DNA from 3 places in the Terrabacter sp. NPDC080008 genome. Region 3 is predicted to be linked to each of the others. Evidence: riboswitches for the same ligand, from Rfam matches in the RefSeq annotation. Region 3 holds a riboswitch; each other region holds the start of a gene.

Region 1 (9,759 bases), on a different contig from region 3:
AGCAGCTTGACCAGGCGCTCCTCGGGGTCGTCGATGCAGGCGCGGGCGATGCCGTCGACGGCCAGCGCCGCGACCTTGGCGGCGTTCGAGGGCCGCACGGCCGCGGGGTTGAACCCCATACGGGCCAGGTGGATCCGTGCCCAGCGCTCGGCCGCAGGAGAGCTCGTGAGCGCGGCGCGGGACGCTGCAGACAGGTGACCGGCGGGCCGGCCGTCCTGCTCGGCGAGCACCCGCTCGGCGTTGAGGATGGCGAGCGCCATGAGGTTCTGCCGCTCCTGTGCGGCGACCGGCAGGGCAGCCCGGGCAGCCGTCAGCAGCAGCGCCGTGGTGGCGCGCGGGTCGTCGGGATTGAGACCGACCACCTCGGGGATCATCATCACGAGCCGCTGGCGGTGGGTGTCGTCGAGCATGTCGTTGACACACCGCGCCAGGGTCGCGAGCACCGGATGAGTGCAGGTGGGGTGGTCGCTCCACCGCTCGCCGGCCAGGAACGAGGCCATCTCCATGAAGCACGCTCCCTTGCGGGGGCTGCGGTGGCGGCCGCGTGACAGCACCGGCACGCCGTCGGGAACGAAGGGGGCTCGTCGTGACATCGTCGCTCCTCGGGCTTTTCCTGAAGGATCCTGCGGGCGGGTCTTTTCATGGTGCGCCTCGATCGGCGAGTTGACCACCCCTTTGACACACCTGCCAGCCGCATACCCGCCGGCTCGCCGCCCATTCAGGCCTCCCGCCCCATTCAGGCGTCCCGGCCCGGTGACGACGAAGCCCACGGCACACGCCGGGGGTCCGGGTGTGCCGTGGGCTCGGGTCGGGTGGCCGCGCTCAGGCGACGGGGGCTGGCTCCGGGTCGGGCTGCGGCTCCGGCTGCTCCGCCTCGGCGTCCCCGTTGCCGCCGTCGCCGCGGCGGACGGCCGCGAGCAGCATCTGGGCGACGTCGACGACCTCGACCTCGTCGGTGGCCTTGCCGTCCTGGATGGCGGCGTTGAGGCCGTCGGAGAGCATCACCTTGCAGAAGGGGCAGCCGATCGCGATCCGGTCGGCGCCGGTGGCCAGCGCCTCCTCGGTGCGGTTGGTGTTGATCCGCGTGCCGAGCTTCTCCTCCATCCACATGCGGGCGCCACCGGCGCCGCAGCAGAACGACTTCTCCTTCGACCGCTCCATCTCGGCGTACTCGACGCCGGGCAGGATCTGCAGCAGCTCGCGCGGCGGGGCGTACACCTGGTTGTGCCGGCCGAGGTAGCAGGGGTCGTGGTAGGTGACCTTTGCGCCGGTGGAGGCAGCGCCGGTCTGGGCGCTCTCGCCCGGGCGGGCGACCGGCGTGAGGCGCTTCTCGCGGACCAGTCGGTTGAGCAGCTGCGTGTGGTGCAGCACCTCGTACTGCCCGCCGAGCTGCGGGTACTCGTTCTTGATGGTGTTGAAGCAGTGCGCGCAGGTGACGACGATCTTCGTCGCCCCGACCTCGTTGAGGGTCTCGACGTTCTGCTGGGCGAGCATCTGGAAGAGGAACTCGTTGCCGGCGCGGCGGGCCGAGTCACCGGTGCAGGCCTCGCCGTCGCCGAGGACGGCGAAGGAGACGCCGGCCGTGTGCAGCAGCTCCGCGACCGCGCGCGTCGTCTTCTTGGCGCGGTCCTCGTAGGCGCCGGCGCAGCCGACCCAGAAGAGGTAGTCGACCTCGTCCAGGTCTTCGACGTCCTGGCCGACCTGCTTGACTTCGAAGGGCAGGTCCTTGGCCCAGTCCATCCGCAGCCGCGGGGCCAGACCCCACGGGTTGCTGTTCTTCTCGAGGTTCTTGAAGAGGCCGTTGAGCTCGGCGGGGAAGGCCGACTCGATGAGGTTCTTGTAGCGGCGCATGTCGACGATCGCGTCGACGTGCTCGATGTCGACGGGGCACTGCTCGACGCAGGCGCCGCACGTGGTGCAGGACCAGAGGACGTCCTCGTCGATGACGGCGTCGGGCCCGTGCGGGTTGTACGCGCCGAGCGGGTTGCGGATGTCGTAGCCGGTCTCGCCGACGAGCTGCTCGGTCGCGACCGCGGCCTTCGTCTCGTCGCTGAAGCCGTCGGCCGTCTCGATGCCGCCCGCGCGCACCTCCTCGGACGCGAGCAGCCACGGCGCCTTGGCGTGTGCGTGGTCGCGCAGCGTCATGACGAGCAGCTTGGGGGAGAGCGGCTTGTCGGTGTTCCAGGCCGGGCACTGGCTCTGGCAGCGACCGCACTCCGTGCAGGTCGTGAAGTCGAGCAGGCCCTTCCACGTGAAGTCCTCGACCTTGCCGACGCCGAGCGCCGCGTCCTCGTCGAGCTCGTCGACGTTCTCGAAGTCGAGCGGCTTGCCGTCGACCTTGATCGGCTGCAGCTCGGCGAGGCTCGTGCGCCCGTCGGCGTGGCGCTTGAAGAAGATGTTGAAGAAGGCGAGGAAGCGGTGCCACGCGACGCCCATCGTCGGCTGCAGCGCGATGGTGATCATCCACGCGAAGGAGATGAGGATCTTGATCGCGGCGATGACGACGATGAGGTTCTCGATCGTGCCGACGGACAGGCCGGTGAAGAAGTTGCCGATCCAGCCGGTGAGCGGGAAGTGCAGGGCGGTGTCGTAGCCGGTGCCGGTCTCGCGGGCCAGGGTCCACTCGAGCGCTCGGAGCAGGCCGATGCAGATGGTGACGCCGAGGATCGTCAGCTCGACGTAGTAGGCCTGCCAGAAGGTCGAGCCGAAGAACCGGCTGCGGCGGCCGTCCTCGCCGGGAGCCGAGCGCGGGTGCTGCCTCTGCCGGATGGCCATGAGCACGAGGATCGAGATGAAGCCGGCGAAGGCGAAGAAGTCGGTGATCCACTCGTAGAGGAAGAAGTGGCCGATCACCGGCAGCTCGAAGGACGGCTCGAAGAGCTGCCCGAAGGCGTTGACCAGCGTGAAGAAGAGGATGCCGAAGCTGATCATCGTGAACCAGTGCGCGGCCGCGACGACGGGCAGCCGCGACATGCGGGTGTGGCCGAGGAACTCGCGGAACAGCGTTCGGGTGCGCGCGCCCTTGTCGTCGCCGCGGAACTCCGGCTGCCCGAGCCGGAACGTCGCGAGGAAGCGGTTGATCGTCTTGGCGAACAGGGCGACCGCGACGGCGGTGACGCCGAGGCACACGACGACGGCGACGATCTGGAGGGCACTCATGCCGGCGAGTCTACTGACGGGTTAACCACGAGCTCGCGAATGTGACGGCCGTCGCGACGTGACGCTCGTCCCCCTTCGTCCCCTCCGTTCCGGCACGACCCGGCACGACCCGGCACGACCGGGGCGGGACGGCATACGCCCTCTGCCCTGGGTATGCGTGGAGTGCCCGAAGGCGACCGCATGGCGGTCGCCTGGTTGGCAGGGGATAACGTCCTGTTGGAATATGCATAAGCAGGGTCCGGTTGCCGTAGACGAACGAGTCATCGACGGTTCGCCGAACCCACAGTGAAAGGGCACCCGCACATGCCGATTTACGACGACGTGACCAAGCTGGTCGGCAACACGCCGCTCGTGCGCCTCAACAAGGTGACCGACGGCGCGCAGGCGACGGTGGCGGCCAAGCTCGAGTTCTACAACCCCGCCAACTCCGTCAAGGACCGCATCGGCGTCGCCATCGTCGACGCTGCGGAGGCCAGTGGCGAGCTGAAGCCGGGCGGCACCATCGTCGAGGCCACCTCCGGCAACACCGGTATCGCGCTGGCGATGGTCGGCGCCGCCCGCGGCTACGCCGTGGTGCTGACGATGCCCGAGTCGATGAGCAAGGAGCGCCGCGCGCTGCTGCGCGCGTTCGGCGCCGAGCTCGTCCTCACCGACCCCTCGACCGGCATGAAGGGCGCGGTCGCCAAGGCCGAGGAGATCGCCGCCGAGCGCGGCGGCGTGCTGGCCCGCCAGTTCGCCAACGCGGCCAACCCCGAGATCCACCGGAAGACGACCGCCGAGGAGATCTGGAAGGACACCGACGGCGAGGTCGACATCGTCGTCGCCGGCATCGGCACCGGTGGCACGATCACCGGTGTCGGCCAGGTGCTCAAGTCGCGCAAGCCCGACGTCAAGATCATCGCCGTCGAGCCCGCCGAGTCGCCGATCCTCAACGGCGGCCAGCCCGGTCCGCACAAGATCCAGGGCCTCGGCGCCAACTTCGTGCCCGACATCCTCGACACCGAGATCTACGACGAGGTCATCGACATCGACGCCGAGACCTCCGTGAAGTGGGCGCGCCGCGCGGCCACGGAGGAGGGCCTGCTCGTCGGCATCAGCTCCGGCGCCGCCATCGCGGCCGCGGTCCAGGTCGCGCAGCGTGAGGAGAACAAGGGCAAGACGATCGTCGTGATCATCCCCTCGTTCGGCGAGCGCTACCTGTCGACCATCCTCTTCGAGGGCCTCGTCGACTGACATGAGCTCTGCACCGAAGTGGGAGCGGGAGCGGCGGACGGCCGAGCAGCCGCTGACGCTGGTGCGTGGTGACGGCGGAGCCGGCGCCGCGCACGCCGCCGAGCGCAGCGAGAGCCCGGAGCACATGTATGCCGGCCCGCTGGGTCTCGTGCGCAAGCTGGCCGACCGTGCGCTCGAGGACGTCGACGGCGCGATCGCGCGGGACCCCGCTGCGACCTCACGGCTCGAGGTGGTGCTCACCTCTCCCGGGCTGCACGCCATCTGGGCGCACCGCGGCCTGCACGAGCTGTGGAAGCGTCCGGGCGGCCGGCTGCCGGCACGGGTCCTCGCCACGGTGGCGCGCTCGGTCACCGGGGTGGAGATCCACCCCGCGGCCCGCATCGGGCGGCGCTTCTTCATCGACCACGGCATGGGTGTCGTCATCGGCGAGACGGCCGAGGTCGGCGACGACGTCATGCTCTACCACGGCGTCACGCTGGGCGGCCGGTCGCTCCAGCACGTCAAGCGGCACCCCACCGTGGGCAACCGCGTGACGATCGGCGCCGGCGCCCGCGTGCTCGGCGCGATCCAGGTCGGCGACGACGTGCAGATCGGTGCGAACTCCGTTGTCGTCAAGGACGTCCCGTCCGGAGCGGTGGCGACCGGCATACCCGCGGTGGTGCGCTTCCCGAAGCGGGACGCGACCAACCAGTGGCTCGACCCCGCCATGTACATCTGAGCGCTCCCTCTCAGAGAGCAGGGCCCCGACCGCGATCCGGCCGGGGCCCTTCGCCGTGCCCCGGGCGGCCGTGAGTGCCAGACTCCGAGGCGTGGAAGGCGCTCCCGACGAGGCGACGCGCGTCGCCGCGGCAGCGAGCGGGACGGCATACGCGGTGGTCGTGCCCGCTCCTGCACCCGGCCCCGGCAGCTGGGCCGGCGCACCGAGCGCGGCCCTCGACGACGACGGCGGGTTCGTCGTGGCCTACCGGGTACGCACCCCGGAGTCGCGCGGGAGTGCGACCGTCGTGGGTCTGGCTCCCGACGGCGAGCGCCTGACGCCGGTCGTGCGCCTCGAGAAGGAGCGCTTCGGCGCGGAGTCGCTCGAGCGGCCGGCCCTCGTGCGCACAGAGGCCGGACAGTGGCGCCTCTACGTCTCGTGCGCGACGCCGGGCAGCAAGCACTGGCGCATCGACGTCCTCGAGGCAGGAGATCCGGCTGGGCTGCAGTCCGCGGAGCCGAGAACCGCCTTCGCCGGTGACACGCAGACGGGCGTCAAGGACCCCGTCGTCCGGCGAACCGCGCGGGAGTGGCAGGCGTGGGTCTGCTGCCACCCACTCGACGTCGCGGGCGAGGAGGACCGCATGGTGACGAGGTATGCGACCAGCGAGGACGGCCTGACGTGGCGATGGCGGGGAGTCGCCCTCCGTGGCCGGGCCGGCAGCTGGGACGCCCGCGGCGCCCGCGTGACGGCAGTGCTGCCCGACGGATCCGCCACCTACGACGGGCGCGCGAGCACGGCCGAGAACTTCTCCGAGCGCACCGGCACGGCGGTGCCCGGCGCCGCACCCGGCGAGCTCCTGGCCGTGGGGGACGCCCCGGTGAGCGAGGTGCGCTACCTCGCCGTGGTGCCGCTGCCGGACCTGTCGGCGGGGTCCGGGCCGTCGGCGCCGACGGGTCGCTACCGCCTGTTCTACGAGGCGCCGCTCGCCGACGGCAGCCACGAGCTGCGCACGCGGCTGGTGACGGAGGCGCTCCCCGCGCGCGGGTGAGCGAACCCGTCGATCTGGGGACAGGGCGCCCACGGACCACCACACTGGTCGGAGAGCGACCGTCCTCCCTCACTGGTCGACATGCCTCCGGCGCACAGGTCCGGACGGGTTGGCCGACCGCGGTCTGCTCCGAGGTGAGTGATGGACAGACTGCCGGTCATCTACGTGCGCGGCTACGCCGGGACCACCGCCGGGATAAACGCACAGGTCGACGATCCCTTCTACGGGTTCAACGAAGGCGCGACCCACATCCGCGTCGGCGGGGACGGGAGTCCTGCGTACTACCAGTTCGAGGGTCCGATGCTTCGCCTCATGGCGGACGAGAACTACCGGCTGCTCGTGCGCGGCGACCAGCAGCACTACCTCGAGTCTGCCGACGACGGGTCGGTGCCACCGGAGTCCCTGTGGGTCTACCGCTTCTACGACCAGGCGGCCACCACCTTCGCCCAGCCCCCGCCGGAGGGGGTCCTTACACGACTGTGGGACCGGATCCACCAGAGCGTCACCGCCGACGGGTTCGACATCGAGGCGGCCGCCGCCGGCCTCTACGACCTCGTGATGCTCGTGCGCGCTAAGACCGGAGCCCCACAGGTGTTCCTCGTCGCGCACTCGATGGGCGGCCTCATCTGCCGCAGCATGATCCAGAAGGTGTGCGCCGAGCAGGGGCGGCTGCCGGCGAAGGAGGTCGTGGCCCGGCTGTTCACCTACGGCACGCCGCACGGGGGTATCGCCTTCGACATCGGGGCCCTCGACTGGGCGCAGGAGGCGTTCGGACCGGCCGGAGCCGACATCTTCTCGCCGCCGAAGATGTACGGCTACCTCACGCCGGGCAAGCAGTTCGGCGACCTCCCCGGTCCGGGGGACGACTGGGATCCGCAGGCGCTCGATCCTCAGGTCCTGCCTCCCTCGCGCGTCTTCTGCCTCGTCGGCACCGACCCGAAGGACTACGGCCCGTCCCAGGTCGTCGTCGGCCCCAAGAGCGACGGCCTGGTCACCATCGAACGGGCGTACGTGCGCGGCGCCCACCGGTCCTACGTCCACCGGTCGCACTCCGGGCGCTACGGCGAGGTCAACTCCGAGGAGGGCTACCAGAGCCTGCGCCGCTTCCTCTTCGGTCGCTGGGGAGCGACCATCGCGCTCCGCGGTCTGCCGGCATACCCCTCCGACATGGACACCCGGCCGGAGGCCGACCGGTGGCCGGTCTGGCAGGCGGACATGAGCCTGACGATCCGCGGGCTGCCGATCGTGCTCAGCGAGCAGCTGGCCGAGCACTGGTGTCCGATCCAGATCAACCAGGAGCTGGCGCGACACGTCGACACGGCGGACACGCCTGTGCCACTGGCGAGCACGTTCCTCATGGACCCCCGCCACGAGGCGGAGCTCGCGCTCGAGCGCCACGAGCAGGCTCGGCCCCCGGCGCATGGCGGCAGGCTGCGCTACGTCCTGACGCTCCGCGTCTTCAAGCTCGTCGAGACCACGAGCGGCTTCCTCTTCGCGGACCACCTCGAGCAGGTGCCGGAGTGGGCCGACACGCTCATCGTCGACGTGGGGCCCGGCCAGGACGGCGACGGGCTGACGGCCTGGGCCGCCTGGAACAGCGAGGTCAGCGGCCCCATCGACCTCAACGACCCGATCACCGAGGGGCTCCCCCCGGGGCGAAGGGCTGCGCTCGCGTTCGAGCCGACGGCGGACGGGCAGACCTCTCGCGTAGAGCTGCCCGACGTGGCGAAGACCCTCCAGGTCCTGGGCGACCAGGCCTACCTGAGGCTCACCGTCACCGACCGGCTCGGCGAGACGAGGCCCTGACTGCAGATGCGTGGTCCCAGGGCGTCATCCACACCAAGGACCTCCGCGCCGAGCTCGACGCCCACTGCGTCCTGCTCGTCCCCCGGCCTGCCGGCGGGACGCCGCACCCGTGGCCGCACCGGCCGCGCTGTCCGGCACGGCCGCCGAGCTCACCTTTGCGTCACGACTCGCGCGGATGGTGAGCCGGGCAATCTCGACATTCGAAACGGGACCAAGCAGATTTCCTACCAGTTGGGTGGGGAATCTCTTCCTGCAAGAGCGGTAAGTCGACAGTGAATCCCACTGTCCCAGAATCGTTTTCGCTCACCGCGACATTGCGCCACCATGTGGCAATCCACTGCCTTTCGGTGGTCTGGCGCGGTTGCCTGCTTCGTGTCCGTGTGCGTACGCTCACCACAGGTCACGAGTTCCAGTGCACAGCCCCGGCTTGCTGGACAGCAACCCTCCTCCGCGGCGGGGTGCTCCGGGTGAAGACCTGGCCGGTCGCCGATGGCGCCGGCAAGCGCGGACTCGTTGATCGGGTCCCGGAGACCCGAGGAGCAGCGATGAGCGCACGGACGACCACCCTGGTGGCCCGTCGGCACGTCGACCTGCTTCGCGTCTCCAGCGCGCTCTGTCGTCGGTGACGCACCGCTCAACTCGCGTGCACTGACGCGACCGCGGGCGGGGCGCGCCCCGGACGCACGGCGATCCCGCGTGCCGTGGCGCGCCGACGCAGACCCCTATCCACGCCACCCGTCCCCGACGGGCGTGCCCGTGTCCCCAGGAGACCCTAAGTGTCCACCACCTCCGTCCCGAGAACCGCTCAGGCGGCACCTTCCCCATCCGCTCCTGCTCCACCGCCCGCGACGGCCGTACTCACCGCCGTGCCCGACACGTCGTCCGTCCTCACCGTGGTCCCTCGTCGCACGCCGTGGACCTGGGTAGGTGTGGCGGGCGTGCTCGTCCTCGTCGCGATGTTCGTCAACGGGCTCGCCACCAACCCCGGCTGGGAGTGGTCCACTTTCGCTGCGTACTTCGCCAGCGAGACGATCGTGCGCGCCCTCGGCACCACCATCCAGCTCACCGTGCTTGGGACCGTGACGGGTTTCGCCCTCGGAGTCGTCCTCGCCGCAATGCGCCTGTCCCACAACGGTTTCCTGCGCTCGGTCGCGTGGACTTACATCTGGGCCTTCCGATCGATCCCGCTCATCGTCCAGCTGCTCTTCTGGTTCAACATCGCCTACCTCTACCAGACCATCTCTTTCGGGCTGCCCTTCGGCCCCTCGTTCGGCAGCGTCGCCACCAACGACCTGTTCGGGGCCCTCGGCGCCGCCGTCCTCGGTCTGGCACTGCACCAGGCGGCCTACGCCGCCGAGATCATCCGCGGCGGCATCCTCGCGGTCGACGAAGGCCAGCGCGAGGCAGCCGCGGCCCTGGGCATTCCGCGCCTTCGCCAGTTCACCAAAGTCGTCCTGCCTCAGGCGATGCGCTCGATTCTGCCGAACGCCGCCAACGAGGTGATCAGCCTCTTCAAGGGCACCTCGATCGTGTCGGTGCTCGCGATCCCGGAGCTCTTCTATCAGGTGCAGGTCATCTACGGGCGCAACTCCCGGGTCGTGCCACTGCTGCTGGTCGCCACCGTCTGGTACATCGTGCTGACGACCCTGCTGTCGGTGGGGCAGTTCTACGTCGAGCGGCACTTCGCCAAGGGCAGCTCCCGCACGCTGCCACCGACCCCGCTGCAACGGCTGCGCGCGCGGCTGACCGGGTACTCCGCGCGGGCCACCAGCGCCCGCAGCGGGCGCGGCCGGACGGACAACTCCGGGACGGC
Region 2 (9,759 bases), on a different contig from region 3:
CCTCACCAACACCCAGAAGCTCGCCCTCGGGCACAACCCGCACGGCAGCGTCCCGGCCCTGCTCGACGACTGCCTCGCCGCCGCCGTCGACGCCATCCGGGACGACGCGGTCACGGACCGTGACGACCACACCGTGCGCACGCGCGAGGAATTCGAGTGGGCGCTGTCGGCCGTGCGCACCCACACCACCGCCAAGGTCGTGCAGGTCGTGGGTCTTGTCGAGCCGATCCTCGCCAAGCACCTCGCACTGACCAACCGGCTCGCCGAGCTCGACCGCTCCAGCAGCCCCGCGATCCGCCCGATGCTCGCCGACGTGCGCGCCCAGCTGCGCGAGCTCGTGCGCCCCGACTTCGTCGCCGACACCGGCATGCGGAGACTGCCCGACCTCGACCGCTACCTGCGCGCCATCGCCCACCGGCTCGACAAGGCTCCCGCCAATCTCCCCAGGGACGCGCAGGCGCTCGACCAGGTCGACCTCGTCGAGGGTCGCTACGCCGACCTGCTGGAGTCCCTGCGACCCGCCCAGCGTGGCGCGGCCGACGTCGTCGAGATCGGCTGGATGATCGAGGAGCTGCGGGTCTCGCTCTTCGCGCAGACCGTCGGGACGGCATACAGCGTCTCGCCGCAGCGCATCCTCAAGGCGATCGCCAAGGTGGCCGCCTGAGCCCACGCCCGCCCTTGGGCGCCACGCGCCCGACAGGGAATCATGGGCCGGACCGGCACGTTGCACCACATGACCGCGTACGACGAAAGGCCAGACCCGTGCAGGACCCCACCGAGCTCTTCCAGTTCGAGAGCGACACGACACCGAGCCAGCTGCAGCAGCTGCAGGCCTCGGTCCTCGTGGTGGCCCTCGGCGGATTCATCGACGCCGGCCACACGCAGAAGCTGATGGCCGACCACATCCTCGCGACCCACGAGTCGCGCGTCCTCGCCTCCTTCGACGTCGACCAGCTCCTCGACTACCGCGGACGCCGGCCCGTCATGGTGTTCGACCGCGACCACTGGAGCAGCTACGACGACCCGAGCCTGCTGCTGCACCGCGTCGTCGACAAGGAGGGCTCACCCTTCCTGCTGCTCGTGGGCCCGGAGCCCGACTACCAGTGGCAGCGCATGGTCGAGGCCGTCACCGCGCTCATCAAGGCGTTCGGCGTCGACCTGACGGTCAGCGTGCACGGCATCCCGATGGCGGTGCCCCACACGCGCCCGCTCGGCGTCACCACCCACGGCACCAACCCCCGCCTCATCACCGGCAACGACCCCGCGTTCGGCTCCGTCCAGGTCCCGGCGAGCTTCGCGTCGCTGCTCGAGCTGCGGCTCGGTGAGGCCGGTCGCGACGCGATGGGCTTCGCCATCCACGTGCCGCACTACCTCGGCCAGAGCGAGTTCGCCGACGCCGCCGTGGTGGGTCTCGAACGCCTTCGCGCTGCGACGGGTCTCGACCTCGACCTGCGAGAGCTGGCGGCGACCGCCGGGCTCAACCGGGCCGAGATCTCCCGCCAGATGGAGGAGTCCGACGAGATCATGGCCGTCGTGCGCGCGCTCGAGCAGCAGTACGACACGTTCCTCGAGGGCCGCAAGCAGCGCAACCTGCTGGCCACCGACCTGTCCGAGCTGCCGACCGCCGACGAGATCGGCGCGGAGTTCGAGGCGTTCCTCAAGGACGTCACCGACGAGGACGAGTAGTCGACTGGCTTGACGAAGGCGGGCCCGACCATCCGGTCGGGCCCGCCTTCTGTTGTTGTCCGGCGATCGCGGGACGCGACAACCCTCGCGGCGTGGGGACGCTCGCGGGACGCGACGGCGCTCGCGGCGTGGAGCGTCGGCGGCCGTCCCAGCGCACCCGTCATTGCGTATGCCGGTTGGCCGCCGCCGATGCCGCTCGCGCCCTCGCATCCCACTCCCTCTCGAACGTCGAGAGGCCACGTGTGGCCCCTTCTCGAACCTCGAGAGGCCACGTTTGGCCCTCTCCCAATCGTCGAAGGGCCACGTCTGGCCCTCTTACAACCGTCGAGAGGCCACGTTTGGTCCGCGGCACTCGCGGAGTGGAGGTGATCGGCGACCGGATCCGGTTGCGGATCACCTCGAACCGGTGTGCGTGGGTGGTGCTCCCGGATCAGGGTTTGGCTTCGCTCCAGCGGCGGATCACCGAGGTGTCCGCGACGAAGCGGACCTCGTCGGTGCCGGCCCAGGTGCGGGCCGCGGTCGTGAGGGACTGTTCGACGGCAGCCGCGGCGGCGCTCGCGTGCTGCTCGGGCACGTGCACCAGGAGCTCGTCGTGCAGGCACAGGACGATCTGGCCGCCCAGCGGGCGCACATAGTGTCGCACCGTCGCGGCCCAGGCCTTGAACAGCTCGGCTGCCGAGCCCTGGATGATCGCGTTGCGCGCGTAGCGGCCCCGAGCGCCCTCGGCGCCGGTCCCGGAGAAGTCGCCGCCGGCTGGTGGCTGCGGTGCCTCGGCGTCGACGGATGCGGGCGCGGCGCTGCCCAGGCGGATGAGCCGACCGCCCCACGTGCGGACCGGCCGGCGGGCGACGCCGTCGGCGTAGGCGCGGTCGAGCAGCCCCATGGCGACCGGGTAGGCCCGCTCGAGGTCCTTGAGGGCCTCGCCGGCGGCTCCCGACCGCTGGCCGTACATCGCGGCGAGGACCGCGACCTTTGCGCGTGCGCGCTCCGCGCCGAGCTTGGCCGCGACCGGCGCGTACAGGTCGTCGGCGCGGGTCGCCTCGGCGAAAGCGCGGTCGGCGCTCACGACGGCGAGCACCCGCGGCTCGATCTGCCCGAGGTCGGCGCGGACGAAGACGTGGCCCGGGGCTGCGCAGATCGCCGGGCGCAGGGGAGCGGGCAGGTTGTGCAGCCCGTTCTGCGCGGTCATGCGGCCGGCGCCACCGTCACAGGGGGTCCAGCTGCCGCGGAGCCGGTCGTCGGGCCCCACGTGGTCGTCGAGCCACCGGTAGCCGTAGGTCGTGGCGATGCGCTCGTCCTTGCGCCACCGCAGCAGGGCGTCGACGAGCGGGTGCGTGTGGCGGTAGGGCTCGAGCACCCAGGCGCGCGTGTTGGGCACGTCGACCCCGACCGACAGGAGCAGGTCGCGCACCTGGGCGGGGTTGCGCAGGTCCGTGCGCTCGCGGCCGGGGGCGTGCCGCAGCACCGCAGCGTCGCGCTCGGCCCGAATGCAGGCGGCGTCCGCCTCGTTGCGCGGCCGGGGCCCCACCGACGCGGCGATGAGGTCCTCGGCAGCGGCTCGATCGACGGGCAGGCCGTCCCGTTCGAGCTCGAGGCAGAGCACGGCCGCCGCCGACTCGGACCACACGGTGCGCTCGAGGCGCCCGCTGTGCCGACCTCCGAGCCTCTCCAGTGCCTGCTGCTGCACCTGCTGGCACTCCAGGGCCAGCTGGGCCAGCTCACGCAGCCGTGACGGCTCGCTCGCCCAGGCGAGCGCGTCGGCCCGGAGGTGGCCGCCGGCGACGAAGAGCGCGGCGTCCTCACCGGCCGCCACGTCGAAGAGGTCGCCGTCGAACCCGCGCAGCCGGGCCGACCGCGGGGCCGGGACCGCGGCCTCGTCCAGTCCGCGGCAGCCGGCGACGACGTGCCCCGGAGTCGCCCACCACCCGCCGTGGAGCAGCCGGTGCGCCTCGGCGAGGTCCCACGTGCGCGCCACGTCCAGGCCTGCACCGATGACACCGTGCAGGGTCGACGCGGCGGACCACACGACCCATCGAGGCGCCGCGCCTTCGGCGAGCTCGGCGAAGCGTCGGGGGACGTCGCCGGGAGCCCAGGCCTCGTCGACACCCGGGCCCACGGCATACGCCCCCTGCGGGCCGACGACGAGCGCGACGAGCGGTGGCCGGGGAGGTTGTTCAGGCAACGGAGGCGGCGATCCTGCCGATGGCCTCGCGGATGATCTCGGGCGAGGTGCCGAAGTTGAGCCGCGCGTGACCATGCCCGCCGAACCCGAACGTGGGGCCCGACGACAGCGCCACCCGCGCACGCTGCACGAGCTCCGCCGCCGGGTCGTCGCCCAGACCCAGCTCGCGCAGGTCGAGCCAGGCGAGGTAGGTCGAGCGCGGCTCGACGAGGCGCACGCCGGGAAGGTGCTCTGCGACCAGCTCGCCGAGGAGTCGCCGGTTGGCGTCGAGCTCGCCGACGAGGCGGTGCACCCAGTCGCGGCCGTCGCGGTAGGCCGCCGTCTGCGCGATGACGCCGAGGTGGCTCGCGCCGAAGGTCACGAAGGGGTGCAGCCGGCGCAGGTCGGCGACCGCCTCCGCACCCGGCACGATGATCGCGGCCTTGAGACCGGCGAGGTTCCACGCCTTCGAGGCCGATGTGACGGTGAGGCCGCGCTCGGTGCCGGGCAGCGACAGGTAGGGCGTGAACGTGCTGCCGGGCAGCACGAGCGGGCCGTGGATCTCGTCGGAGACCACGCGCACCCCGTGCGCGTCGGCCACGCGCGCCAGGGCGACGAGCTCGTCGGGGGAGTGGACGGTGCCGGTGGGGTTGTGCGGGTTGGAGAGCAGGTATGCCGCCCGCTGCCCACCCGCCGTCACCTCGGCGAACACGGCGTCGAGACGGTCGAGATCCAGGCGGAAGTCCGGACCGAGCGGCGCCTCGACGACCTGACGACCACAGGCGGCGATGACGTCGTAGAACGCGTTGTAGACCGGTGGGCTGACCACGACGGGGCCACCGTCGTCGGTGAGCAGACGCAACAGGTGCGTCACGCCGGTCAGCACGTCCGCCACCCGGGTCGTGGTGGCCGGGTCGAACGCCCACCCCCACTCGGCGTCCGCGAACGAGGCCACCTCGGCGGCATACGTTTCGGTCAGGGCGTAGCCCGTGTCGCCCCGGCCGACGGCGGCGCCCACCGCCTCGACGACGGCGGGGCACGGGGAACAGTCCATCTCGGCGATCCACATCGGGATGACGTCCCCGGGGTGGACCCCCCACTTGACCGACGTGCGACAGCGGCGCAGGTCGCTCAAGGGCACCCCGAGGATGGGCGGCATGGACTCGCTCTCGGACATGGCCCGACCCTATGAGACGGGACCGACGGCCGGCGGCCCGGTGGCCCCCGGACGTGGAGTGGGTACGGTTCGACCGGTCGCACCCAGTGGGATCGCGACGTCGAACACGGAAGGTGGAGCCGGTGGGTCTCTTCGGATGGGGCAGGAACGAGGCGGTCGAGGCCTCTGACGCGACGGCCGCGCAGGTGCGCGGCAGCCGAGCCGACGGCGCCCTGAGCAAGGCCGGCCGGTCGGGCGACAGCGGCGGCCTCTCCGGAGCGGCGACCAGGCTCGTCGAGCGTCTGCTCGACGTGGGCATCGACGGGAGGGGACCGTTCGACTCCGCGCACGAGGTGGCCGCCTCGGCGCTCGAGCAGGCCCGCGGTGACGTGGACCAGGCGCTGCGCGTGATCCGGCGTGACCACCGACAGCTCGGCGCCATCGGGGGCTTCGCGACCGGGCTCGGCGGCTTCTTCACGATGGTCGTGTCCCTCCCGGCCAACGTCCTGGAGTTCTACCTGCTCGCGACCCGGATGACCGCGGCGACGGCCAAGCTGCGTGGCTACGACATCGACCAGCCGGAGATCCGCTCGGCAGTGCTGCTGACGCTGGCGGGAGCCGACAGCGACGACCTGCTGAAGAAGGCCGGACTCCGCGTGGCCGGCGGCAAGCTGTCGGCGCTCGCCACCGACCGGCTCCCGGCGCCCGCGCTCATGGTGCTCAACAAGGCGGTCGGCTTCCGCCTCCTCGGCCGCATCGGCCAGGGGAGCCTCGCGCGACTCGGCCGGGCGGTGCCCCTCGTCGGCGGGCTCGTCGGCGCAGCGGTCGACGTGTACATGCTGAACGGCATCGGTCGTCAGGCCGTCCGCGAGTTCCCGCCCGTCGAGACCTACGGCCGCTGACGCCGCCACCATGGGCATCATCGTGAGGAGACTGCACATCACTCACCCGCACCCGCGCCCGTCGGCGGGAATCGCTCGGCCGTGCTGCTCGTTGGGTGGGTCGTGAAGACCGCCTCACGCCTCAAGCTGGCCGCCACGGTGGCCTCCGTCGTCCGTGCCTCGACGCGCCCCGGCGCGCCCAGCCTGCCCGAGCGGGTGCAGGCGGTCCCGCGCCTTGTGCGCTCGACCGTCCAGGGGACGTATGCCGGCACGACCCTCAAGAGACTGGGTCTCGTCGCCGGGGCGGTGGCCTACGTCGCCTCTCCGGTCGACCTGCTGCCCGAGGCGGTGCTGCCGGTGCTCGGCGCGGCGGACGACGCCGTCGTCATCTCCTGGCTCGTCAAGGCGTTCGTCGAGGAGACCGACCGGTTCCTCGCCTGGGAGGCCGGCCAGGGCTTCTCCGGTGCCTGCGGCCGTCGCGGCCGGGGCGCGGAGACCTCCAGCACGTCCGGCGCGTCGCGAACGACGGTTCCTGGTTCGGTGGAGGCGGTTGGGGACGCGCCGGTCGCTTTCGGCGCTCCCATCGTGGCGGCCGCAGGTGACACGCCCCGTGCAGACCGCGACGTCACCGGGGCCGCCGCGGGCCCAGGGGACGCCGGGCACGGCGACCACGTCCGGCTGCCCGAGGGGATGCGCCAGGCCGCCACCGACTTCGTCCTCGAGTCGGTCCGCAAGCGCCTGGAGCGCTGAGCCGGAGCGACCGGTGGGCAGGTGTTGGCACGTGGTGCTCCGGTGCCTCCTCCACACCCCTCCGAGGCCAGAGAGGGTCTTCCACAGGCCGCAACCGGCCCCCTGCCGCTGTGGGTGGGACGGGAGGAGGCTCTCGGCATGCCGAAGATCTCACTGTCCGGGCCGGCCGAGCTGCTGACCGTCATCCCCTTCCACCTCGGGTTCCAGCCGCGCAGCAGCGTCGTCGTGGTCGGCTTCCACGGCAAGCGGCTCGGCCTGCTGGCCCGCCTCGACGTCGTCCCGCCGGAGGTGGCGGCCGAGGCGGCAGCCCAGACGGTGCCGACCCTCCTGCAGGACGATCCCTCGTCCGTCGCCCTGGTGGCGTTCGAGGAGGAGGCCGACGAGGCCATGCCACTGCTCGAGGCGCTGGCCGACGCCATGGAGTGGGACCGCGTCCTGGTGCGCGAGCGCCTCGTGGTGCGTGATGGTCGGTGGCGCTCCGTCGGCTGCGACTGCTGCCCCGACGAAGGTCGGCTGCTGCCGGCGCAGGCAGACGTTGCGGCGGTCGCCGACTACGTCGCGCTGGGCCACGCCGTGCTGCCGGATCGGGAGGGGCTCGCCCGCCTGGTGGCGCCGCTGTCGCCCGGCGACCCGCGCCACCGGGGCATGTCCCGAGCCGTCGACGACTGGCAGCGGAGGTATGCCGCCGCCGGTGGCCGACTCCTGGACCGGCCGGACACGTCCCGTCCCCGTCGGTCTGGGGGCGGGCGCGGGCTGACCCTGCTGCAGGGCGGGGACCCCGGGGACCGCCGGCTGCTCGTCGACGAGTCGCTCACCGCGTGGGCAGCGGTCCTGCACGGAGCGGCCGATGCTGCCGATCTCCACGACCTGCTGCCCGCGCTGGTCGGTCCGCTGCGCGACGTGCAGGTGCGCGACGCTCTCGTCGGCTGGCTCTGCCCGGGGAGTGTGCCGTTGCAGGGCTTCCCCGAGGAGCTGCTCCTGCTGCTTGCCGAGCTCCTCGGGCCGGGGCTGCGCCTCCCCTCGGCAGCGGGTGATGACGATCCCCTTGTGGACGCCTGGCCGGGAGACCTGGGCGATGAGCCCGACGAGGCGTTCGAGGCCAGGGCGCGCCTCGATCGCCTGGATGCCCTGGATGGAGCCGATGACGTGGAGGACCTCGAAGCCGCGGCGGCGCTGGAGGGGTGGGACGAGGCCGTCGCGTCCCGACTCGTCCTCAGCCGGCTCGAGCAGGTCTGCCGCGCGACTCCCGGTGCGCACGCGGCGCCGGTGCTGTCGGTGCTCGCGTCGCTGGCCTGGTGGGTCGGCGACGGGGCCCGAGCGGGCGTGGCCGTGGACCAGGCGCTCGAGCTCGAGCCGGAGCACCGGCTCAGCCTGCTCGTGCGGCAGTCGCTCGACCACGGCATCCGCCCGCGTCGCTGCGCCTGAGCCGGCAAGGCGTCCAGTTCGTGGACGGCCGGATGGGGGCTCGGGGCCGGCTCGCGTAAGGTTGGCCGAGGTCATGAGCACCAGCGACAAGCCCCGGCTCGCTGGTCGGCAACCCTCCTTCGCGGTGGGGTGCCCCGGGTGAGGACCTGGCCGCACCGTCTCCCGGTGTGCGCAAGCGCGAGCACGAGGAGTTCTATCTCGATGACCGTCACGCATCGGCAGCAGGGCACGCGACGTGCCGTCCGCACCGGACCCCATGCGGGCGTGACCTCGCTCCCGACCGCGCGCGCGTCTTCCCTTCCGGGTCAGGCGCGCGGCCTCGACGGCTCGGGCGCCTGGCGCGAGGGCGACCCGGTCGGCAACCGCCGCTTCGCCGACGTCGGTGACCTCGAGCTGGAGCGCGGCGGCGTGCTGCCGGGTGTGCGCATCGCCTACGAGACCTGGGGCACCCTGAACGAGTCCCGTGACAACGTCATCCTCGTCGAGCACGCCCTGACCGGCGACAGCCACGTGGTGGGTGAGGCCGGCGCCGGCCACGCATCACCCGGCTGGTGGAACTCGCTCATCTCACCTGACGGCCCGGTCGATCCCTCCCGGTGGTTCGTCGTCGCCGCCAACGTCCTCGGCGGGTGCCAGGGGAGCACGGGCCCCTCGAGCCTCGCGTCCGACGGCCGGCCGTGGGGGAGCCGGTTCCCCTACGTGACCGTCCGCGACCAGGTGGCGGCCGAGCGCCGGTTGCTCGACCAGCTCGGCATCGACCGCCTGGCAGCCGTCGTCGGTGGCTCGATGGGCGGTATGCGTGCGCTCGAGTGGGCGGTCGGGCGACCGGACGCCGTGGAGCGCTGCATCGTCCTGGCCTCGACGCCCTACGCCACCGCCGACCAGATCGCGTGGTGCCAGTCGCAGCTGCTCGCCATCCGCAACGACCCCGACTTCGCGGGCGGCGACTACTACGGAAGCGGTCGTCAGCCCGACGCCGGCCTGGGCCTCGCTCGCCGCATCGCCCACATCACCTACCGCACCGAGGCCGAGCTCGGGCAGCGCTTCGGGCGCGAGCCGCAGCTCGGCGAGGACCCGCTGCGAGCCGGTGCACGCGGCCGCTTCGCCGTCGAGTCCTACCTCGACCACCACGCCGGCAAGCTGGCGCGTCGCTTCGACGCCAACTCCTACATCGTGCTCACCGAGGCGATGAACTCGCACGACGTGGGTCGAGACCGCGGGGGCCTCCGGGCGGCCCTGGCCCGGGTGACGGCGGACTGCACGGTCGTGTCCGTCGACACCGACCGGCTCTACCCGCCGCGGCTCTCCGACGAGCTGCACGAGGCCCTGCCGGCGTCCAAGCGCGAGCACATCGTCTCGGACTTCGGGCATGACGGGTTTCTCATCGAGGAGGACCAGGTGGGCCGGATCGTCCGCGAGGCTCTCGGCCGCCCGCCGCGCTGACGCTTGTGGGGAGTCGCCGCGCCATCCCGCAGCCCGAGGGAGCCGGGGAGCTGAGCCGCCGGCAGACGCGGCGGAACGCGTGCGCGGCGCCGCGTCCCAGCGGCGCGCTGGGGAAGGCGATTTCGGGTACGGTGCGACCACTGCTCGTTTCCGTCCCAAGGAGGTCCGGGAAGTGGCCATCGTCGTTGGATATGTCGCCACCAAAGAAGGTCGCGCGGCTCTCAAGAGAGCGGCCGAGGAGTGCGTCCTGCGTGGCG
Region 3 (9,759 bases):
CTCGTTCGCATGTCCGGAGCCGTTCGGCGAGGCCGAGCCCGGCCCGGCGACCAGCCCGGAGGCGCGCTCATCCGGCGTGGGCGGCGCACCGTGCGCCCGACCGCGGGCGCTAACCTTGGGCGCATGGCTGACGCACCCGCCCTCGGACGTGTCCTCTCGGCGATGGTGACGCCCATGCGCCCCGACGGCTCCGTGGACCTCGACGCGGCCCAGCGGGTCGCCACCCACCTCGTCGACGCCGGGCACGACGGTCTCGTCGTCTCGGGCACGACGGGTGAGTCGCCGACGACCTCGGCGGCAGAGAAGGACGATCTCCTCCGGGCCGTCATCGAGGCGGTCGGCGACCGGTGCGTCGTCATCGCGGGCGCCGGCAGCAACGACACCGCCAAGAGCGTCGAGGCGGTGGGCATGGCGCAGAAGGCGGGCGCCCACGCCGTGCTCGCCGTCACGCCCTACTACAACAAGCCGCCGCAGGCCGGGCTGGTCGCGCACTTCACGGCGCTCGCCGACGCGAGCGACCTGCCCGTCATGGTCTACGACATCCCCGGCCGCTCGGGCATCGCGATCGCCCGCGAGACCTACCTGCGCATCGCCGAGCACGAGCGCATCACGGCGGTCAAGGACGCCCGCGCCGACCTGTGGTTCGCCGGTCGGCTCATGCAGGAGACCGGCCTGGACTGGTACTCCGGCGACGACGCGATGAGCCTCGCGCACTTCCTCAACGGCGCCGTCGGCTTCGTCGGCGTCACCTCCCAGGTCGCGCCGGCGGCCTACCGCGAGCTGGCCGACGCCGTGGTCGCCGGCCGCTGGGACGACGCCCGTGCGGTGCACCGGCGCCTGGTGCCCCTCGTCGACGCCGTCATGAACGTCACCCAGGGCGCCATCATGGCCAAGGCCGCGCTCGCCGAGCAGGGGCTCATCGAGTCGCCCGCCGTCCGGCTGCCACTCGTCCCGGCCGACGACGAGCAGACCGCCCTGCTGCGTGCGGCCCTCTCGACCATCACCGCTGACGGATGACCGTCCCCACGACCTACGACCGAGCCTGCGACAGGCCCGGCGGCACCACCGAATGACAGGACACCTGTGAGCCATCCCCACCCCGAGCTGACCACGCCCCCCGCCCTACCCGACAACGGCCTGCGGGTCGTCGCGCTCGGTGGGCTGGGCGAGGTCGGACGCAACATGGCCGTGCTCGAGACGAAGGGCCGCCTGCTCGTCATCGACTGCGGCGTGCTCTTCCCCGAGGACCACCACCCCGGCGTCGACCTGATCCTCCCGGACTTCAGCTACATCCGTGACCGCCTCGACGACATCGAGGCGATCGTCCTGACGCACGGCCACGAGGACCACATCGGGGCCGTCCCCTACCTGCTCAAGCTCAAGGGCGACATCCCGATCATCGGCTCCACCCTGACGCTGGCCCTCGTCGAGGCCAAGCTCAAGGAGCACCGGATCCGGCCCTTCTCGATGGCCGTCAAGGAGGGGCAGCGCGAGCAGCTCGGCGTCTTCGACCTCGAGTTCGTCGCCGTCAACCACTCCATCCCCGACGCGCTCGCGGTGTTCGTGCGCACCGAGGCCGGCACCCTGCTGCACACCGGCGACTTCAAGATGGACCAGCTGCCCCTCGACGGCCGCCTGACCGACCTGCGCGCCTTCGCCCGGCTCGGTGAGGAGGGGGTCGACCTCTTCCTCACCGACTCCACCAACGCCGACGTGCCCGGCTTCACCACGCCCGAGCTCGAGATCGCCCCGGCCATCGACAAGGTGTTCCGCCACGCCGAGCGGCGGATCATCGTCGCCTGCTTCAGCAGCCACGTCCACCGCGTGCAGCAGGTGCTCGACGCCGCCGAGAAGGCCGGCCGCAAGGTCGCCATGGTCGGCCGGTCGATGATCCGCAACATGGGCATCGCCGCCGAGCTCGGCTACCTCAAGGTCCCCGACGGGATCCTCGTCGACCTCAAGAAGCTCGACAACCTGCGTGACGACGAGGTCGTGCTCATCTGCACCGGCTCCCAGGGCGAGCCAATGGCGGCCCTGTCGCGCATGGCCAACCGCGAGCACCGCATCGACGTGGGCCCCGGCGACACCGTGCTCCTCGCCAGCAGCCTCATCCCCGGCAACGAGAACGCCGTCTACCGCATCATCAACGGCCTGATGCGCCTCGGCGCCAACGTCGTGCACAAGGGCAATGCCAAGGTGCACGTCTCGGGGCACGCCAGCGCCGGCGAGCTGCTCTACTGCTACAACATCGTCAAGCCGCGCAATGTGCTGCCCGTCCACGGCGAGTGGCGCCACATGTACGCCAACTCCCGGCTCGCCATCGCCTCGGGCGTGCCCGAGGACAACGTCGTGCTCGCCGAGGACGGCGTGGTCGTCGACCTCGTCGACGGCCAGGCCTCGATCGCCGGCGTGGTCGACTGCGGCTACGTCTACGTCGACGGAAGCAGCGTCGGCGGCGCCGACGAGGCACTCCTGAAGGACCGTCGCATCCTGCGCGACGAGGGCTTCATCACCTGTGTCGTCGTGCTGGACTCCGCCACCGGCAAGATCGCGAGCGGCCCCCAGATCACGGCCCGCGGCTTCGTCGAGGACGAGGAGATCTTCCAGCAGGTGATCCCGAAGGTCGAGCGCGCCGTCGAGGAGGCCGTGGCCAACGGCGTCCGCGACGACCAGCAGCTCCAGCAGGTCATCCGGCGAGCCGTGGGCTCGTGGGTCGGTGGCAAGATCCGCCGCCGGCCGATGATCATCCCGGTCGTGCTGCAGGCCTGAGGTGGGAGCGCAGGAGGCCGACGGCGCAGGGCTGCCCGAGCCGGTCCGTCGGCCTCGTGGTCGCCGTCCGACGCGGCCCGGCTCCCGGGTCCGTCGTGCGCTCGACCTCGCCATCGCGCTCGTCCTGGTCGTGCTCGTCGCGGTGGGTGCGCTGCGCTGGCTCGACTCGACGGCATACGTCGTCGTCGTGCTCCAGACGACCGGGCCGTTCGTCGTCGTGGGGCTGGGACTGCTCACGGTGGCCACGCTCCTGCTGCGCCGCTGGTGGATGCTGGTGCCCGTCGTCGCCGCCCTCGCGGTGGCCGCCACGGTGGCCGCGCCGGCGTTCCGGACGACGACGACACCCAAGGCCGAGCGGGCCCTGACCGTCATGGCGGCCAACACGTGGATCGGCTCCGCGAACGCCGAGCAGCTCATGGAGGCCGTGCGCTACCGCTCGGTCGACGTGCTCGTCCTGACCGAGGCGACGCCCGCGATGCTGCGCCGCCTGGACGAGGTGGGCGCGAGCGACTACTTCAGCCGCCGCGAGGGGGTCGCGCGCCCCGGCGACTTCACGGGGACCATGGTGCTCTCGCGCTTCCCGGTCACCGTGCGCGACCTCGGCGCCGACCCCGCTCGCCAGCACACGCCGAGCGTGCAGCCGGAGCTCGACGTGTCGACGCCGCGCGGGCAGGTCCGCCTCAAGGTGGCGCACCCGGTCGCGCCCCTGCCGGGCGACACCGGCCAGTGGCGCGCTGGGCTGCGCACCCTGCAGGCGTGGGTGCAGGCCGCCCCCCGTCAGGAGCCGCTCGTGCTGGCCGGCGACTTGAACGCCGACTTCGGGCACCCCGGTTTCCGCGACCTCGCCGACGGCCTCGTCGACGCCCAGCGGGCTGACGGGGACGGCTGGGTGCGCACGTGGCCGTTCGCCGGACAGCGGCTGCCCGCGTACGTCCAGCTCGACCACCTGCTGAGCCGCGGGCTGACCGTGATCGCCGCGGGGCAGGTGGCCTACAACCACGCCGACCACGCCGCGGTGTGGGCGAGCTACGCCCTGCCGGCCGGCTGAGCCGCGGCCGTCACCAGGGGCGCTCGACCTCGACGTCCCGCGGGTCGGGTCCCTCGACGACCCAGCCGGCCGACGTCCGGGTCCACGTCGCGGCGGGGCCGTGCTCCACGAGCCCTGCGACCGCGGTGATAAGGCGCTCGACGCCCTCGAGGGTGCTGCCGAGGCCGATGCTGGCCCGCACGGCAGTGGCGGGCCCCTCGCCCCACGGGTCCTCGAGGAGCTCGTCCACGAGCAGGTGGGCGCAGAACTTCCCGTCGCGCACGCCGATCCCGTGCTCGACCGAGAGCACCTGCGACACCAGGGCCGAGTCCCAGCCCTCGACCGTGAACGCGACGACGCCGACCCGGTCGCTGTCGTTCCCGAAGATCGAGAGCACCTCGACCCCCGGCACGCCATCCAGGCCGTCGCGCAGCCGGGCGAGGAGTCGGCTCTCGTGCTGCTCGATGGCCCGCGCGTGCCGTCGGAGCGTCGCGCACGCCGCCGCCAAGGCGATGGCGCCGATGACGTTGGGGCTGCCGCCCTCGTGCCGGGCGGCGCCGGTGGCCCAGGCGGTGCCGTCCTCGGTCACCGAGCGGGTGGCGCCCCCGCCGAGGAGGTAGGGGGTGCCGGCGTCCAGCCAGTCGGACCGTCCGGCCAGCACGCCGGCGCCGTAGGGGGCATACGTCTTGTGCCCCGAGAACGCGACGTAGTCGGCGTCCCACGCCGCGAGGTCGATGCGGCGGTGGGCCGAGAGCTGGGCGGCGTCGACGGCGATCCGGGCTCCGTGGGCGTGCGCGAGGTGGGCGAAGCGCGCGACGGGCCAGACCTCGCCGGTGACGTTCGAGGCGGCCGTGACGACCACGAGACGGTGCCGGGACGCGTGGTCGACGAGCGCCTCCTCGAGGAGGGCGTACGCGTCGTCGAGCGTCTGCGGAACGGGCAGCCGCACGGTTCGGGAGCGGCCCCACGGCAGCAGCGTCGAGTGGTGCTCGCTGCCGAAGACGAAGACCGTGGTGCGGCTCGGCAGCGCCTTGCTCAGCAGCGCCCAGGAGTCGGTCGTCGTGCGGGTGAAGAGAACCGTGTCGTCCGGGCGAGCGCCGACGAACGTGGCGACCTCGGCACGCGCCTGCTCGTACCACGCGCTCGTCAGGCGGGAGGCGAAGCCGGCCCCGCGGTGCACCGAGGAGTATGTCTCCAGCGCCCGGTCGACGGCCGCCTTGACCGTCTCGAGCGCGGGCGTCGAGGCCGCATGGTCCAGGTTGGCGTATGCCGTGTCGCCGTGGAGCGTGGGCACCCGCAGTCCCGCGCCGACGACCGTGGGGAGCGCCTCCACCGTGGGCACGGCGTGCAGCACACGCGTACGGACCGCCGGTGCGGGCGAGCCGCCACACGGGGTTGCCGAGGGGGCCGCGGGGACGGCGGGCGAGGGGAGGACGTGGGTCGAGGGAAGGACCGACATGGCTGTGCTCCTGGGTCGTGGGACCCACCCGGTGCGGGTCCGCGCTTGCCCACCTCGATCACGCGAACGGAGCCGAGGTCGGCCTGGTCGTCACCCGGAGCACCCCACCGCGGAGGAGGGTTGCTGGCCAGCGAGCCGGGGCTTGTCACTGGCACTCATGACCTGCGCAGGACGATAGGCGTGCGGCTCTCGCCCTGTCCACCGGTCGGTCCAGCTGTGTCGCCATCCGAGACGAGGGGGTCGGTGCCGGTCGGCGCCGGTCCGGCCGGTCAGGGCGGGCCGCCGCGGTCCGAGAGCCGACGGCGGCGCCGCACGTCGCGCACCTCGGCAAGGACGCTCAGCCCGGGTCTGTCGTTCATCGTGCGCCAGGCGGCCAGTCCGGCACCGACCAGGGCGAGGCCGGCGAGCAGGTAGGCGGCCGTCGCGCCGGTATAGGTGGGGCTGAGCGGCCCGAGGCGGAAGCGGTGGGGCAACGGCAGGAGCGCCTCGAAGGCTGCCGCGAGCAGTGGCGCGGCGGCGAGCACCAGCACGAGGACGACACGGTCGAGCGACTGGACGAGGGCGAAGGTGCGGCCGCGCACCTCGTCCTCCATGGTGAGGCCGAGCAGGGTGTAGCCGACGACCCACGCCACGCCGATCACGGCGCCCAGCAGCACGGCCAGCGGCAGGGCGGCCGCCATCGCGGGCAGCAGTGCGAGCAGCAGGATGAGGACCCCTGCGCTCGCGAGGGCGGCACCGAAGACGCGCGGGCGCGAGAAGCCGGCGAGCAGCCGCGGACCGCCGACGATCCCGGCCGCCATGCCGGTGAAGACGGCGAGGAAGAGCAGGCCGTAGCCGGGAGCGCCCGCCCCCAGGTCCGAGGCGAAGCGCGTCGCGAGACCGATGACCAACCCTCCTGCGGCGAAGGTGCCCGTCATCCCGGCGAGGAGGCCGCGCACGAACGGCCGCTCCCTGACGACGACCAGCCCGTCGGTGACCGTGCGCAGGATCGACTCACCGGCGAGCGTCTCGCCGGCCCCACGCTCCGGAAAGGTCGTGCGCCAGACGATGACGGCGCTCAGCACGAACGTCGCGCCGTTGACGTACATCGCGAGGAAGGTGCCCTGAGGGTCGAGCCCCGGCAGGAGCGAGTGCGGGGGAGCCGCGAGCAGCGACAGGCCGGAGAAGGCGACGGCCGCGACCGGCGCGGTGCCGTAGCTGCCGACGAGGCCGAGCTGGTTGGCCAGCTCGAGACGGTCGGGCGGCACAAGGCGGCGGTCGAGGCGGTCCGCGACGACTCCGGCGAGCGACCCCAGCACGACGGCCGGCGCGATGCGCAGGACGAAGACCCCCGAGACAGCGAGGTACTCGGCGACACCACCGGGCGCGAGCTCGGCGGCGAGGGCCGTCGTCGCGAGCAGGGCGAGCCAGTCGCCGAAGCTCGAGACGGTGCCGGCGGCGAAGAGGTTGCGGAAGGGGCCGATCTCGAGCAGCGCGCGCAGGCCGGCCCCTCCGGACGGTGTGAGGTCCCTGCCCGCGTCCGGTCCCTCGCTCGGGGGTGGCCCCGCGCTCACCTCTCCAGCGTAGGAGCGCCCCTCGGGCCCGGGCCTGCATCGGTGCGGACACCCATCACCCCCTGGTGCGCGTGTGACGCGTGAGTTCAGGGGTGCGGTGACGTACCGTGCCAGCATGGCGTCACGTCCCTCCACCAGCCAGCGACCGACCACCGCCGCGGCCACCCGCGCCAAGGGGTCGTCCGGCGGTGCCTCGTCACGCCCTCCGGCTGCCCGCTCCACCCGGCCCGCGCAGCGCAAGCCCGCCGCGCGCAAGCCGGCCGCCAAGGGCGCGACGAAAGCGCGTGGGGGCGGCCTGCCCTTCCCGCTCGGCGCCGTCCGCAACACCTGGATGGGCGTCTCCCACCTGGCCGGCGGGGCGGTGCGCCGCGTCGGCCACAGCGCTGCAGACCTCGAGCCGGAGCACCGCCGCGACGGGATCGGTTTCGCCCTCATCGCGCTCGCCGTCATCGTGGCCGCCCGCGAGTGGTGGGGCGTTGCTGGCACGTTCGGCGACGTCGTGCACGCCGTCTTCGCCGGCACGTTCGGGCGAGTCGCGTATGCCGTGCCGCTGGTCCTGCTCGCGCTCGGCCTGCGCATGCTGCGCGCACCCCAGGACGACGCGGCGACCAACCGCATCATCGTCGGCACGATCGCTCTGACGTTCTCGGCCTGCGGCCTGGCACACCTTGCAGACGGCATCCCGAACCCGCCCGACGGCGCCGACGGCATGCGCGCCGCCGGCGGCATCCTCGGCTTCCTCGCCTCCAGCCCGCTCGCCGCGGCCGTCTCGCCGGTCGGTGCCCTCGTGCTGCTCGTCCTGCTGGGCATCTTCGGGCTGCTCGTCGTCACGGCCACCCCGGTCGCCATGATCCCCACCCGGCTGCGGCAGCTGCGTGCCCTCGTCATCCACGACGGTCGCTACGACGAGCACGACGACGAGCCGGAGGACGCCCCGGCCGCGGCGGTCAAGCGAGCCCGCCGCAAGCCGGTCGACCTCGGCGACCGCGACGGCGACGAGGCGTTCCGCCAGGCCGCGCAGAAGGCCCTCGAGGACGAGGGGGCCGGTGGTCCCCGACCGGGGGAGAAGCGCCCGACGCCTCCCGGCCTCGTCGTCCCGCGCCCGGGTGGCAAGGGCGAGAAGGTCATCGACGCCACCGACCCGAAGACCCTCGGCGCCCCCGACACGAGCAAGGTGGGCCCGAAGGCCGAGCTCATCCCGCCGCCCATGTCCGAGCTGCCGGCCCGCGTCGAGCAGCTGAGCCTCGGCGGCGACATCACCTACCGCCTGCCCGACCAGGCCATGCTGACACCCGGCGCGCCGCACAAGACGCGCAGCGAGACCAACGACCGCGTCGTGGAGTCACTGTCGAACGTCTTCGAGCAGTTCGACATCGACGCCGCCGTCACCGGCTTCACCCGCGGCCCGACGGTCACCCGCTACGAGGTCGAGCTCGGCTCGGGCACCAAGGTCGAGCGCGTCACCGCGCTGTCGAAGAACATCGCGTATGCCGTCGCGTCGGCCGACGTGCGCATCCTCAGCCCGATCCCGGGCAAGTCCGCCATCGGCATCGAGATCCCCAACACCGACCGAGAGAACGTCGCGCTCGGCGACGTGCTGCGCAGCCACACGGCCCGCAGCAACGAGCACCCCATGGTCATGGGTGTCGGCAAGGACGTCGAGGGCGCCTACGTCATCGCCAACCTCGCGAAGATGCCGCACCTGCTCGTCGCCGGCGCCACCGGCTCCGGAAAGTCGAGCTTCGTCAACTCGATGATCACCTCGATCCTCATGCGCGCCACGCCCGAGGAGGTGCGCCTCATCCTCGTGGACCCGAAGCGCGTGGAGCTCACGGCATACGAAGGCATCCCGCACCTGATCACCCCGATCATCACCAACCCCAAGAAGGCCGCCGAGGCGCTCGCCTGGGTCGTCAAGGAGATGGACCAGCGCTACGACGACCTCGCGGCGTTCGGGTTCAAGCACGTCGACGACTTCAACAAGGCGGTGCGCGCGGGCAAGGTCAAGCCGCTGCCGGGCTCGGAGCGGCAGCTGACGACCTACCCGTACCTGCTCGTCGTCGTCGACGAGCTCGCCGACCTCATGATGGTCGCCCCGCGCGACGTCGAGGAGTCGGTCGTGCGCATCACCCAGCTCGCGCGTGCCGCCGGCATCCACCTCGTCCTCGCGACGCAGCGCCCGTCGGTCGACGTCGTCACCGGCCTCATCAAGGCCAACGTGCCCTCGCGCATGGCGTTTGCGACCTCCTCGCTCGCCGACTCCCGCGTCGTCCTCGACCAGCCCGGCGCCGAGAAGCTCATCGGCCAGGGTGACGCGCTCTTCCTGCCGATGGGCGCCAGCAAGCCGATGCGCGTGCAGGGCGCGTGGGTCAACGAGTCCGAGATCCACGAGGTCGTCAAGTTCGTCACGACCCAGCTCAAGCCCAACTACGTCGAGAACGTCACGGTCGCGGCGCCCAAGAAGCAGATCGACGACGACATCGGCGACGACCTCGACGTGCTGCTCCAGGCCACCGAGCTCGTCGTCACGACGCAGTTCGGTTCGACCTCGATGCTCCAGCGGAAGCTGCGGGTCGGCTTCGCCAAGGCCGGTCGCCTCATGGACCTGCTCGAGTCGCGCGGGGTCGTGGGCCCGAGCGAGGGCTCCAAGGCCCGCGACGTGCTCGTGCGCCCCGACGACCTCGAGCAGACCCTCGCGCTGTTGCGCGGCGAGGACGTGCCGCACCCGAACGAGCCGTCCGACGACCTCGAGGTCGCCGAGCCCGCCCAGCCGTATGCCGCGCCGCCCGTCGACATCGAGCCGCCCGACGTCTCGGCCGGCTATGCCGACGAGGCGGAGGCGGAGCCGGCTCCGGAGCCCGCGACGCAGCGCACCGCCGCGATCGTCGCCGAGCGCGGCGAGCACCGCTTCGACGACGAGACGACCGCGATGCCGACGGCGCGCTGGACGC

Evidence for each region. A riboswitch is a leader RNA that binds a small molecule or an ion and turns the genes downstream of it on or off. The one in region 3 is predicted to bind S-adenosylmethionine.
Region 1: another riboswitch for S-adenosylmethionine. It lies ahead of AB0316_RS19090 (putative leader peptide); the one in region 3 lies ahead of AB0316_RS20700 (aminotransferase class V-fold PLP-dependent enzyme).
Region 2: another riboswitch for S-adenosylmethionine. It lies ahead of AB0316_RS17735 (homoserine O-acetyltransferase); the one in region 3 lies ahead of AB0316_RS20700 (aminotransferase class V-fold PLP-dependent enzyme).

What each region holds. Positions count from the first base shown of each region.
Region 1 is NZ_JBFBLC010000008.1:28,403-38,161, reverse strand. Features, by position in the region: gene AB0316_RS19120 (hypothetical protein) at 1-593, opposite strand, end outside; gene AB0316_RS19115 (heterodisulfide reductase-related iron-sulfur binding cluster) at 823-3,159, opposite strand; gene cysK (cysteine synthase A) at 3,463-4,392, shown strand; gene cysE (serine O-acetyltransferase) at 4,517-5,110, shown strand; gene AB0316_RS19100 (hypothetical protein) at 5,202-6,140, shown strand; gene AB0316_RS19095 (hypothetical protein) at 6,282-7,946, shown strand; SAM riboswitch class IV at 8,345-8,457, shown strand; gene AB0316_RS19090 (putative leader peptide) at 8,492-8,572, shown strand; gene AB0316_RS19085 (amino acid ABC transporter permease) at 8,813-9,759, shown strand, end outside.
Region 2 is NZ_JBFBLC010000006.1:330,858-340,616, forward strand. Features, by position in the region: gene hrpA (ATP-dependent RNA helicase HrpA) at 1-664, shown strand, start outside; gene AB0316_RS17705 (PAC2 family protein) at 763-1,686, shown strand; gene AB0316_RS17710 (DNA polymerase) at 2,117-3,868, opposite strand; gene AB0316_RS17715 (aminotransferase class I/II-fold pyridoxal phosphate-dependent enzyme) at 3,861-5,024, opposite strand; gene AB0316_RS17720 (EcsC family protein) at 5,147-5,905, shown strand; gene AB0316_RS17725 (YkvA family protein) at 6,008-6,634, shown strand; gene AB0316_RS17730 (DUF4192 domain-containing protein) at 6,773-8,059, shown strand; SAM riboswitch class IV at 8,129-8,243, shown strand; gene AB0316_RS17735 (homoserine O-acetyltransferase) at 8,261-9,502, shown strand; gene AB0316_RS17740 (universal stress protein) at 9,675-9,759, shown strand, end outside.
Region 3 is NZ_JBFBLC010000012.1:7,594-17,352, forward strand. Features, by position in the region: gene dapA (4-hydroxy-tetrahydrodipicolinate synthase) at 124-1,017, shown strand; gene AB0316_RS20690 (ribonuclease J) at 1,084-2,769, shown strand; gene AB0316_RS20695 (endonuclease/exonuclease/phosphatase family protein) at 2,771-3,817, shown strand; gene AB0316_RS20700 (aminotransferase class V-fold PLP-dependent enzyme) at 3,828-5,255, opposite strand; SAM riboswitch class IV at 5,292-5,418, opposite strand; gene AB0316_RS20705 (hypothetical protein) at 5,525-6,808, opposite strand; gene AB0316_RS20710 (DNA translocase FtsK) at 6,924-9,759, shown strand, end outside.